DNA from 2 places in the Paenibacillus sp. UMB7766-LJ446 genome. Region 2 is predicted to be linked to the other one. Evidence: predicted binding sites of a transcription regulator. Region 2 holds the regulator's gene; the other holds the start of a gene.
What was found. The regulator Rex, encoded in region 2, represses fermentation and respiration genes when NADH is low (regulators of the CRP and FNR family bind a similar motif). The targets are predictions, from matches to a motif close to TTGTGAAATATTTCACAA.
Positions count from the first base shown of each region.

Region 1: a site for Rex is predicted at 2,403-2,420, ahead of nadA (quinolinate synthase NadA). Genes of this name have one in related genera too.

Region 1 is NZ_JASOYM010000020.1:45,803-51,656, reverse strand. Features, by position in the region: gene nadB (L-aspartate oxidase) at 1-1,356, opposite strand, end outside; gene nadA (quinolinate synthase NadA) at 1,393-2,331, opposite strand; gene ftsH (ATP-dependent zinc metalloprotease FtsH) at 2,629-4,674, opposite strand; gene hpt (hypoxanthine phosphoribosyltransferase) at 4,776-5,315, opposite strand; gene tilS (tRNA lysidine(34) synthetase TilS) at 5,369-5,854, opposite strand, start outside.
Region 2 is NZ_JASOYM010000018.1:67,765-73,618, forward strand. Features, by position in the region: gene dinG (ATP-dependent DNA helicase DinG) at 1-2,496, shown strand, start outside; gene QP794_RS30290 (redox-sensing transcriptional repressor Rex) at 2,733-3,386, shown strand; gene QP794_RS30295 (amidohydrolase) at 3,373-4,677, shown strand; gene QP794_RS30300 (cell wall elongation regulator TseB-like domain-containing protein) at 4,719-5,249, shown strand; gene QP794_RS30305 (hypothetical protein) at 5,553-5,854, shown strand, end outside.

The sequences.
Region 1 (5,854 bases), on a different contig from region 2:
GCGCAGTCCCACCTGACGCACCATCATTTTTTGCAGACGCAAGCGTCTTTCGGACACCGGTTTCTGCTCTTCCTGTCTTCCCCTGAGAAAGCTTGTTGATGCGGGAATCGTTGTCTGTACAGGAGCAAGCGGAGGCAGAGACTGAATACGATCAACAATTCTCCGTCCAAATACGATCGCTTCGGACAGAGAGTTACTCGCCAGTCGATTAGCTCCATGTACTCCTGTAGAAGATACTTCCCCGCAGGCAAATAACCTGCCGATACTGCTCTCTCCGCTAAGATCCGTCTTCACTCCGCCCATCATGTAATGTGCAGCAGGAGCGACTGGAATCCAGTCTGTTGTCATATCCAGCCCGTAACGCATGCAAGTCTCATAAATGGTAGGAAACCGATGTTTAATCATCTCTGCCGGCTCATGAGTGATATCCAGATATACAAATGTACTGTTCGTCGATTCCATTTCACTGACGATAGCCCGAGCTACGATATCACGGGGTGCCAGTTCAAGCTGCGCATGATACCGTTCCATGAAGCGCTCGCCTTTCACATTGCGCAAATAGGCTCCTTCGCCACGTACAGCCTCGGACACCAGGAAGCGTGGTGCGCCTGGATAACAAAGGGAGGTCGGGTGGAACTGAATAAACTCCATGTCCCGGACAACCGCTCCGGCTCGATAGGCCATCGCCACACCATCTGCAGTGGCCACTTCCGGATTAGTTGTGTATCGATACAATTGCCCAGCCCCGCCAGAGCATAGTACGGTTGCCTCTGCCTTCACAAATACTTGCGAACCATCAGCCTTCTGAACCAACGCACCTATACATTCTCCCTGCTCTGTAATCAGGTCAATGACAAAATGCTCATCCCACACTTCAACCCCAGGATGTTCATTCGCCTGTGCAGCCAGCGCACGTACAATCTCATATCCCGTTGCATCCCCATTGGCATGCAAAATACGGCGGTGGCTGTGCGCACCCTCCTGCGTCAACGCCAACTCGCCGTTCTCCAGATCAAACAAAGTACCCAGACGAATCAGTTCCTTAACTCCGTCCGGGCCCTCGTTCACCAATGCTTCTACTGCTTCGGAGCGGCATAATCCCGCTCCTGCAACAAGTGTATCCTGCAAATGGTAGGCAGGTGAATCATCCTCAGCAATAACCGCAGCAATGCCCCCCTGCGCATACCGGGTGTTACTTTCCAGTAACGACTTCTTCGTGATCATCAACACACTGCGTTGTTCGCTCGCCTTGATCGCAGTAAACAAACCAGCAATGCCTGAACCAATAACCAGCACATCCGTCTCCACCATCGGCAGCGCGGACAGATCAAAATCCACTAAATATTGCGGTATCATGTTAGTTCACCTGTCTTGGAGCAAGAGTAGCGCATGCTACTTCACCAGTAACATGCGCTCTAGTGATTCTCTGGCTTTATCTGCAACGGCTGGTGGCACGTAAATTTGCGGCTTCATCGTTTCCAGACATTTAACCAGCTTTTTCAAGTTATTAACCTTCATGTTCGGACATACGAGGAACTTGGTAGCAAAGTGGAATTGTTTATCCGGGCTATCCAGACGCAGCTGGTATCCTGTACCATCCTCGGTGCCTACGATAAATTCTTTAGCGGACGAATTTTTACAATATTCCAGAATGGCGGTTGTGCTACCTACGAAATCACCCATCTCGACAACTTCAGGACGACATTCCGGGTGAACAACGAACTCGGCATTAGGATGCTTCGCTCTCATCTCAACCACGTCTTTAACCGTCAGCATATCGTGGGTATTGCAGTAACCTTCCCAGATAATCATTTTCTTGTCTGTATGTTGTTGAACATAATGTCCCAGATTTTTATCTGGCACCCAGATGATTTCATCGGAATCAACAGATTGAATGACTCTGACAGCATTGGCCGATGTACAACAGATGTCGGTCTCCGCCTTGATCTCAGCTGATGAATTGATATACGTTACAACTTTGGCATTCGGGTGCTGTGCTTTCAATTTACGTAAGCCTTCAACGTTCACCATGTCTGCCATTGGGCAGCCTGCACGCTCGTCAGGGATAATCACCGTTTTGTTAGGAGCAAGAATTTTAGCGCTTTCACCCATAAAATGAACCCCACAGAAAACGATAACATCCGCATCCGTTTGTGCTGCTTTCTGAGCCAACAGGAACGAATCTCCCCGGAAGTCAGCGACCTCCTGCACCTCGTCACGTTGATAATAATGGGCTAGAATAATGGCATTCCGTTCCTTCTTCAACTCCATCAGCCGCTCGCGCAGCTCCCGGTTCATCTCAGCCTTGCGCTCTAAAGCCAGAGCTTCCACCTGTGATCCTCTCCTTATCGGGACAGCCTCATACGCTGTTTCATATGGCAAATCCAAGTCGTTATTTTCGCTTGAGAAACGAATCACAAGCGGTTTAACACCTAATGTACACAACGTTCACGACTCTGTCAATAAATGAAAACGACCCAGAACAAGGGCATAACCGCCCATTTCCTACGTAGTACGCCCTAAAGCTCCCGGTTATCATTATCTCTACAATTTGAATCAATCCATAAAAAAAGAGAGCCCGCGGGCTCTCTTTTTCATCTGTCACTATAGACAGATGGTTGTTATACATTAAGATGTTGGCTTCGTCCCACCATCATCCGGGTCATTACTGCTTCCTTTGTCCAGATTCGGAGCTTCGTTAGGAATATCTCCGGCTGGTGGTTCAGGCGTTTCATCTTTGCCTTGGATACGGACGCGTACATCACCGATGTTGTCGATGATCGCTTCTCCGCCTTCGCTAGGCGTGCCTTCTCCATCGTTGCTGTTCTCATCTTTTGGAGTCAGGGCACCTGTCTCGATCAATTGCTTGATCTGATCCATTTCCAATGTCTCCACTTCCAGCAACGTCTGAGCAATCAGATGCACTTCTTTCGAATGCTTAACGAGCAAGTCTTTACACTTCTCATAGCATTCGTTAATGAAGCGTTGCATTTCCTGATCGATCTCGTAAGCAATGGAATCCGAGTAATTCTGTTCGTGACCGATGTCACGACCCAAGAATACCTGTCCCTGCGAACTACCGAACTGCATAGGTCCCAGCTTCTCACTCATACCGTACTCCATAACCATGCTACGGACGATACCCGTCGCTTGTTGGAAGTCACTGTAAGCACCTGTACCGATTTCACCGATAAACAGTTCTTCGGAAACACGACCGCCAAGGAGTCCAGTAATTTTGTCCAGCAATTCTTGCTTGGTAACAAGCATACGATCTTCTTTTGGCAACATGATTACATATCCACCCGCACGTCCGCGCGGAATAATGGTAACTTTATGTACCATATCGGCATGTTCAAGGAAGTAACCTACAATGGTATGGCCTGCTTCATGATAAGCAACAATACGTTTCTCGCGGTCACTGATAACACGGCTTTTCTTCTCCGTACCAACGATGACACGGTCGATCGCCTCGTCAACTTCTTTCATGGAAATATCTCTCCGATTACGACGTGCCGCAATCAATGCCGCTTCATTCAGGAGATTTTCCAAATCTGCACCGGAGAATCCTGTAGTACGCTTCGCAATGATGTCCAGCTTCACATCTTTGGTAAGTGGTTTGTTGCGTGAGTGTACTTTCAGAACAGCTTCACGACCTCTCACGTCAGGGCGATCCACCGTAATTTGACGGTCAAAACGTCCTGGACGCAGCAAGGCAGGGTCCAGAATGTCTGCACGGTTCGTAGCTGCAACGATGATAATACCTTCATTGGCTCCGAAACCATCCATTTCAACGAGCAACTGGTTGAGTGTTTGTTCACGTTCGTCGTGACCACCACCAAGACCAGCACCACGCTGACGTCCTACAGCATCAATCTCATCGATAAAGATGATACATGGGGCGTTTTTCTTCGCATTTTCAAACAAGTCACGCACACGAGATGCACCGACACCGACAAACATTTCAACGAAGTCAGAACCGGAAATGCTGAAGAATGGTACACCTGCTTCACCGGCAACAGCACGAGCGAGCAAGGTTTTACCTGTACCCGGAGGGCCTACAAGCAATACGCCTTTAGGAATTCGTGCACCTACTGCTGCGAATTTACGAGGATCCTTGAGGAAGTCCACGACTTCAACAAGCTCCTGCTTCTCTTCGTCAGCACCCGCAACATCTTCAAACGTAATCCGTTTCTTCTCTTCGTTATAAAGACGGGCACGGCTTTTACCAAAGTTCATTACTTTACCGCCGCCGCCTTGAGCCTGATTAAACAGGAAGAAGAACAGCAGGAACATAATGATCAAAGGAATAAAGGAAGTCAGCAACGTCAACCAGATGCTGTCACCTTTCATAGGCTCCTGATGATATTGGAATTTGTTTGTTTCGCTTGCAACTACAAGCTCACTAATTGCCTCATCCGTAGGAGGAATATACGTTGAGAAATTTTCTGATTTGGCTCCGTCAGGCTTCTCCCTGTATTGACCGGTCACGAGGTACGTCTGACCGTTGAATTGAACCGTCAATTCAGAGACGTTATTGGCCTTGATCGCCGTGCGCAACTGATCATATCTAGGATTATCGGTGGCTTCGCCGCCATTGCTGACGAACTGGACTATCCCCACCACAACTAAAAAAAGAATCAAATAAAAACCAGAATTCCGGATGAACCGATTCATCCCCTACCTCCTCTCGAGACACTTTAATTATTTTAACATAGCCCGACATAGCTTCTCAACAGAAGCCACCAACAGATATGGGCTTGGAACTAGCTTTAGCATTAGTTACTGTAAACTTCCGGTTTCAGAATCCCGATATAAGGGAGGTTCCGGTACTTCTCGGCATAATCGAGGCCGTAGCCAACGATGAATGCATCCGGAATGTCAAAGCCGGTGTAATGGGCTTCAAGTTCGACTTTGCGACCTGAAGGCTTGTCAAATAGCGTAACCACACGGACGGATTCAGCACCGCGGTTCTGCAAGAGTTCGATCAGATAACTGAGCGTGAGTCCACTATCAATAATGTCCTCTACAATTAGAACCTCGCGTCCCTCAACGGATTCATCCAGATCCTTAATGATTTTAACCACGCCAGATGATTTGGTGGAAGCGCCATAGCTCGATACTGCCATGAAATCCATCTCAACAGGTACCGTAATGTTCTTAACCAAATCAGCCATAAATATAAACGCACCCTTGAGCACACAAATGACCAAAGGATTGCGATTTGCATATTCGGCACTTATTGTTGCGCCTAATTCCTTGATTTTACTCTGAATTTCTTCTTCACTGATCAATACTTCCTGAATGTCGTTCTGCAACTGTGCGAACCTCCTAAGTTATACATATGAAAGCCTTACCTGAACCATAACCACTACCCCTGAATCGCTGAATCGCCTACAGTCATGTACAGGATTGCGGAAGTATCCTCCCTGACAGGAGCTACACTAGACCGGCGAACACCCGGTAACCAGATGATATTGCCTGCTCCATCACATACCACGGGAACCCGTGAACGGACAGAAGGGGGAATTTTCTCATCGATGAAAATATTTTTCACCTTTTTGCTTCCGTTTAATCCCATCACTTTCATGGTATCTCCAGGTAACCGTGAACGCACAACCAGCGGCATAAGCAGTTGATCCGCATCAAATGCGGCATGATCCGCCGATTCCGGTACATGATAGTCCTCGGGAATCATCGGAACGAGCCGAACATGCCGGTCGATTTCCGCGAGAGAAAGCTCATAAGTTCCGCTCCATTGAGCAAGACGATATTCGTAAGATTGACCCTGTACGTCAGTCCGTATGCCGAAAGAAATCAGATCATACTCCCGGGTGCAGGCGAGTGTCTGTCCTAT
Region 2 (5,854 bases):
TTCCCGTCACTGGGCTCTTATCAACTCGGATATGTGTCTTCAGAATTCGGATTTCAGCATGACCGCCCTCATCAGGCAGACAGTGATGCTCTTGCGACAGCTTTTGTATTACTGAAGTGTCTCGATGAGCTGCGTGCATTGCCTCTGATCACGATTCAGCGCCTCAGTGATCTGTTTGCGCCAGAAGATAGTGACTTGGGTTGGTTCTTCGACGGAATGCGTACTGAGAAGGAATCAGAGCCGATTCAGGACCTGGATGGTCATACGTATTATCGCCAGCTCGCCCTGAACGTGAGTGACTGGACTGATATAGGTTCACCACGTGATGAGCGGGAGGGTAACCCGCTGGAAAACGTAAGTTTCGAGCAGTTTATGGATCAGGTTAGAGATAACCTGAAGGAGACGCTGGACCATTATGAGGAGCGTGAGGCGCAAACTCAGATGTTCAGCAGTGTACGACAAGCTTTGGATGAAGAGAAGCATCTATTGATTGAAGCTGGAACGGGTACTGGCAAATCGCTTGGTTATTTGTTGCCTGCCATCTATGAAAGTGTGAAACAGGAACAGAAAGTCATGGTCAGCACACATACCATCAACCTGCAGGAGCAATTGAGAGAGCGGGATATTCCTATGCTGACCCAAGTGGTTCCGTTCCCGTTCAAGGCAGCGGTGTTCAAAGGTCGTGGGCACTATCTGTGTCTGCGTAAGTTTGAGCATAAAATCAATAAACGTGAATTCGCTACACCGAAAGAGGATTATTTTACAGCAGCTCAGATGATTGTCTGGCTTACCCAGACGGAGACTGGAGACGACGAGGAGCTTAATCTAAGCGGGCGCGGTGGAGACTTCTGGGAGACGGTACAGAGTGAGTCTGAATCCTGTCTTGGACGCTCCTGTCCTTGGTTCCGTAAATGTTTCTATCATCGGGCCAAACATGAAGCCGGGCTGTCCGATATCGTCATAACGAATCATTCGAAATTGTTTACGGATGTCAAAGCAGCACATCAGCTGCTGCCAGCCTACGAAAGTCTTGTCATTGATGAAGCACATCATCTGGAGGATGTAGCAGGTAAGCATCTTGGTCTTCACATGAAATATTTTACGTTGGTTCATATATTGACCCGACTGTTTAAAGATAGCCGTAATGGCCAACTTCCGATGCTTCGTTCTCAACTGTCGGGTCATGAAAATTCGGTACAGTGGGGCTCCATGATTGATCAGATGTTCCCGCTTGCCGTTGAAGTTAAGGAGATATGGGATCGACTAAGCGATACACTGTTCGGCCTGCTGCCTGAACGTAGCGATGCTTCTCCAGGCGAGACTGGACAATTTTCACTTAGACTGAAGCCATCGCAAAAACCGGCCAAATGGCAGGAATTACAGGATGTAGAAAACCAAATCTATGTAACCCTAGGCGATTTGATTCGTAAAGGCGACAAGCTGCTGCTTGAAGTGAAAGAAGATCAGGATGATTATCAGTCCGATAGTCTGATTATGGATATCTCAGGACTGCTCAAGGACTTGGCAACGATCAAGGATAATCTGCGTTTCTTCATGCGCATGGATGATGCCAATACCGTGTACTGGATGGAGGCTAGCGGCCAGTTCCGCAGTAAATCACTGCAGCTCTATGCCGTTCCTGTCGATGTCAGTGCGCAATTGAAGGATATGTTCTTTGATAAAAAGAAAAGCGTTGTGCTTACATCGGCTACGCTCTCGGTTGACAAGTCATTTCAATTCATGATCGAACAGCTGGGCTTGCAGGAAGCTGCCGAGAATAACCGCTTGTTGACATCCATGCTGCCGTCACCATTCAACTATCGCGAACAGGCCCTGCTCGTCATTCCGCGTGATTTCCCAAGTGTGAAGGGCAGTGTAGGTGATGCCCACTTTGTGGATATGCTCGTGCATTCGCTCGCGGAAACGGCTATCGCGACTCGTGGACGCATGATGGTGTTGTTCACCTCCTACCGCATGCTGCGCCAGGTCTATGACCCGCTTAAGGAGGCCTTGTCAGGTAATGATATCTCTTTGCTCGGGCAAGGGGTGGACAGCGGCAGCCGTTCCAAGCTTACACGCCGCTTCCAGGATGCGAAAGCAACTGTACTTCTTGGCACAAGCAGCTTCTGGGAAGGAGTGGACATTCCTGGAGAGGCTCTGACCTGTCTTGCGATTGTCAGACTGCCGTTCCAGCCACCCAATCATCCATTAGTTGAAGCGAAGAGTGAGCTTTTGCAGCAACAGAAGAAAAATCCGTTTATGAAGCTGTCCGTGCCGCAAGCCGTTATCCGCTTCAAACAGGGATTCGGCAGACTGGTTCGTACGGGTAAAGACAGAGGTATTGTGATTGTATACGATACACGTGTCATTGAAGCATATTATGGCAAGTACTTTTTATATTCATTACCAGGTCCCAAAATGGAACACATGCTTACAGAGCAGATGGTTCCTCGTATTTCGGAATGGCTTGAGAGACCAACCGATGAACAGCAATAACAGCTATGCTCTGTAGCTTATATGATTGCATGAAGCCACTAATTGGCGGTAAAATTGAGCAATATCATTCATTCGTTTCATGAATAGTGAGTAAGCGATTAAAGAAGTAATTCAAGCAATTATCCATTATATAACAAAGAGCATCCTGTTTAATTCAGTCATCTTTTTGCATCGTTTTAGACAGGGTGCTCATCTTTTCATCTATCTATCGTGGCCTTGGTAAGGGGGAGCAATGAATGAAATCAGATAAAATTTCGGAAGCCGTGGTGCGAAGATTGCCTGTTTACTTGCGTTATTTGAATGAACTGCATCAGCGCGAAGTCAATACGGTTTCTTCACAAGAACTTGGATTGAGACTGGATTTGAATCCGGCTCAGATTCGTAAAGACCTGGCTTACTTCGGTGACTTTGGTCGTAAAGGGATCGGATATGACGTTTCATATCTCATCGAGAAGATCCGCCATATTCTGAAAATAGACCAGCAGATCAATGTAGCTCTTGTCGGAGCAGGTAATTTGGGACACGCCTTGTCCAATTACAATGCCTACCTCAAAGACAACATGAAGATTGTCGCTGTATTTGATGCCTACGGTCCGAAGATTGGAAGTCAAATTAACAGTCTGACGGTGCAACCGATGAATGAATTAACGGATTCGGTCAAAAAAGATAACATTCGTATAGGGATTATCACGGTTCCGGATACGGAAGCCCAAAATGTTGCCGATCAGTTGATTGAGTCAGGAATTGAAGCGATTCTGAATTTTGCGCCAACGATCCTGAAGACCCCGCCGCATATTCGCATTCATCATGCCGATTTTACGACGGATCTGCTTAGCCTTGCTTATTATTTGGAGAACGGAAAGGACGACGAGGAAGATGACGACAAATAGATGGGTAATTCACAACGGCAAATTTGCCGTGAGTGAGGGCACGAATTGGAAAGTGGTTCAAGGTTACATGGTTGTCGAGAATGACAAGATTGTGCATATTGGTGAGACTTTGCCGGAAGGAGACGAAAGTCTGACAAAGGTGGATGGAAAAGGACTGCTCTTCTTGCCGGGTCTGATCAATACGCATGGTCACGCGGCCATGTCGCTTCTGAGAGGTCATGGAGATGATTTGGCATTACAAGTATGGTTGCAGGAGAAAATGTGGCCAATGGAAGCCAAAATGACGTCTGAAGACGTATATTGGGGCACATCACTTTCCGTACTTGAAATGTTGAAAGGTGGAACAACAGCGTTTCTGGATATGTATGATCATATGGATCAGGTTGCAAAAGTGGTGGAACAATCCGGCGTTCGGGCTGCTCTGGCACGAGGGGTAATCGGACTTTGCTCAGCGGAAGAACAACAGCGCAAGCTGGAAGAATCCGCAGCATTTGCTCGTCAATGGAATGGACAAGCAGACGGAAGAATTACAACCGTAATTTCTCCACACGCACCTTACACTTGCCCTCCGGATTACATAGAGAAGTTGGTACAGGTTGCTCATGACCTGAATCTGCCTTTGCATACGCATATGTCTGAAACGCTTCGTGAAGTGGAACAGAACGTGGCTGATTACGGTCAACGTCCGGTTGCACATCTGGAGAAGCTAGGATTTTTCTCCCGTCCATCTCTGGTTGCACATGCGGTACATCTGAATGATGAAGAGATCGAAATTCTTGCATCACATGATGTAGCAGTTTCCCACAATCCAGGCAGTAACCTTAAATTGGCTTCGGGTGTTGCACGAGTACCTGATCTGCTGAAAGCAGGGGTGACCGTGTCCCTCGGAACAGATGGACCAGCAAGTAACAATAACCTCGATATGTTTGAAGAGATGAGACTTGCTGCTTTGATTCACAAAGGTGTGTCCGGTGATCCTACCGCAGTGCCAGCAGGGGAAGCACTTCTGCTTGGAACTTCGTATGGTGCCAAATCCATATTCCTGAACAATACAGGAGCACTGCAAACAGGCATGAAGGCTGACTTCATCGCCTTGAATATTGAACAAGCCCATTTCTATCCGCATACGGATCTGATTTCCCATACCATATACTCCGCATCAGCCAAAGATGTAGAGCATGTGTGGGTGGATGGTAAACAAGTGGTTAAACATGGCGAATGTCTTACGATGGATGAAGAGCGTATTTTGCGTGAGTCTCAACTGGCATTTGACGGTCTGCTTGCCCGTTAATTCCAAGGACAGCATCGTCATAGGGAAAGGAAGTTCGGCTTTTGAAGAAAAAAAAGAAGTGGATATGGATTTCGCTGCTGCTCCTGGTTCTGATTCTGTTTGGACTTCAGCGTTATTATGTCTATGTTACCCAGGATCAGCGCAAGGAAGAGGCGTTGGCCATACAGGCGGCCCAGGAACAGGTTGGGATTACGTCACACGAAGACCTGCGTAAGTATGTATGGGGTCAAAAAGACGGCGGAGACAACATATACTGGACCCTGATCGGTAAAAATAAGGATAACCAGGATGTATTGGTGTGGATCAAGTTTGATGAAAATAACAAGCCTGTGACAGGGACCAATGCGGTGCACAGTGAACTGCTGAAGAACGGCATGTCTGAAGCACAGATTCGAAATCGGTTCAGCTCTGAAGTTCCAGGCGGGGAGATCAAACGAATCATGCCAGGTGTTGTGAATGGAATCTATGTATGGCAAGTGTATTATAACGATGCTACTCACAATTATTACCGCTTTTACCGCTTTAGTAACGGGGAACAGGTTGACCTGGTCTATACGATTCCGAATAGCTAGAATCAGCAGACGTACTATTTTCTAAAAAGAATACAGTAAAGAACCGGCAGACGGAAACCCGACTGGACCGGTTCTTTGACGTGTTTTCTTGATCATTTTGGATTTGAATAGTTAAAATTAATAATTTATTCATATTTTCGCCTTAGATATTGTATATACGATGTGATATACTCAAATATGTATTCAAGGATACATCATACACAAATAAATCCTGTTAGACACATCACAGGACTTTACGTACACATATTCATATTCTTGCCTACAAGCTATAGAATGGGCCAAATTATAGGAGGGGTAACTCACTTGAAGATAAAAGTATTGCCTATTGCTCTGACTGCCGTCATTTCAGCCGTTGTGTTGTTTGGAGGTTGGTTTGTGTATCGTCATGTGGCTGTGCAAAGCCCAATTGAAAAGATGGTTACCCAGTACGATGGAGTCAATGATGTACAATTAACTATTAACCACAATGATGTACAGTTGAAACTCGATCTGCAGCCGGATGTTGATTTGGGCAGGTTGGTACAATATATTCACAAAGAAGGACAAACCCTGATTGGCACTCGTTCGTTGAAGCTGGATGTCGTGGATCATTCCAACGAAGCGCT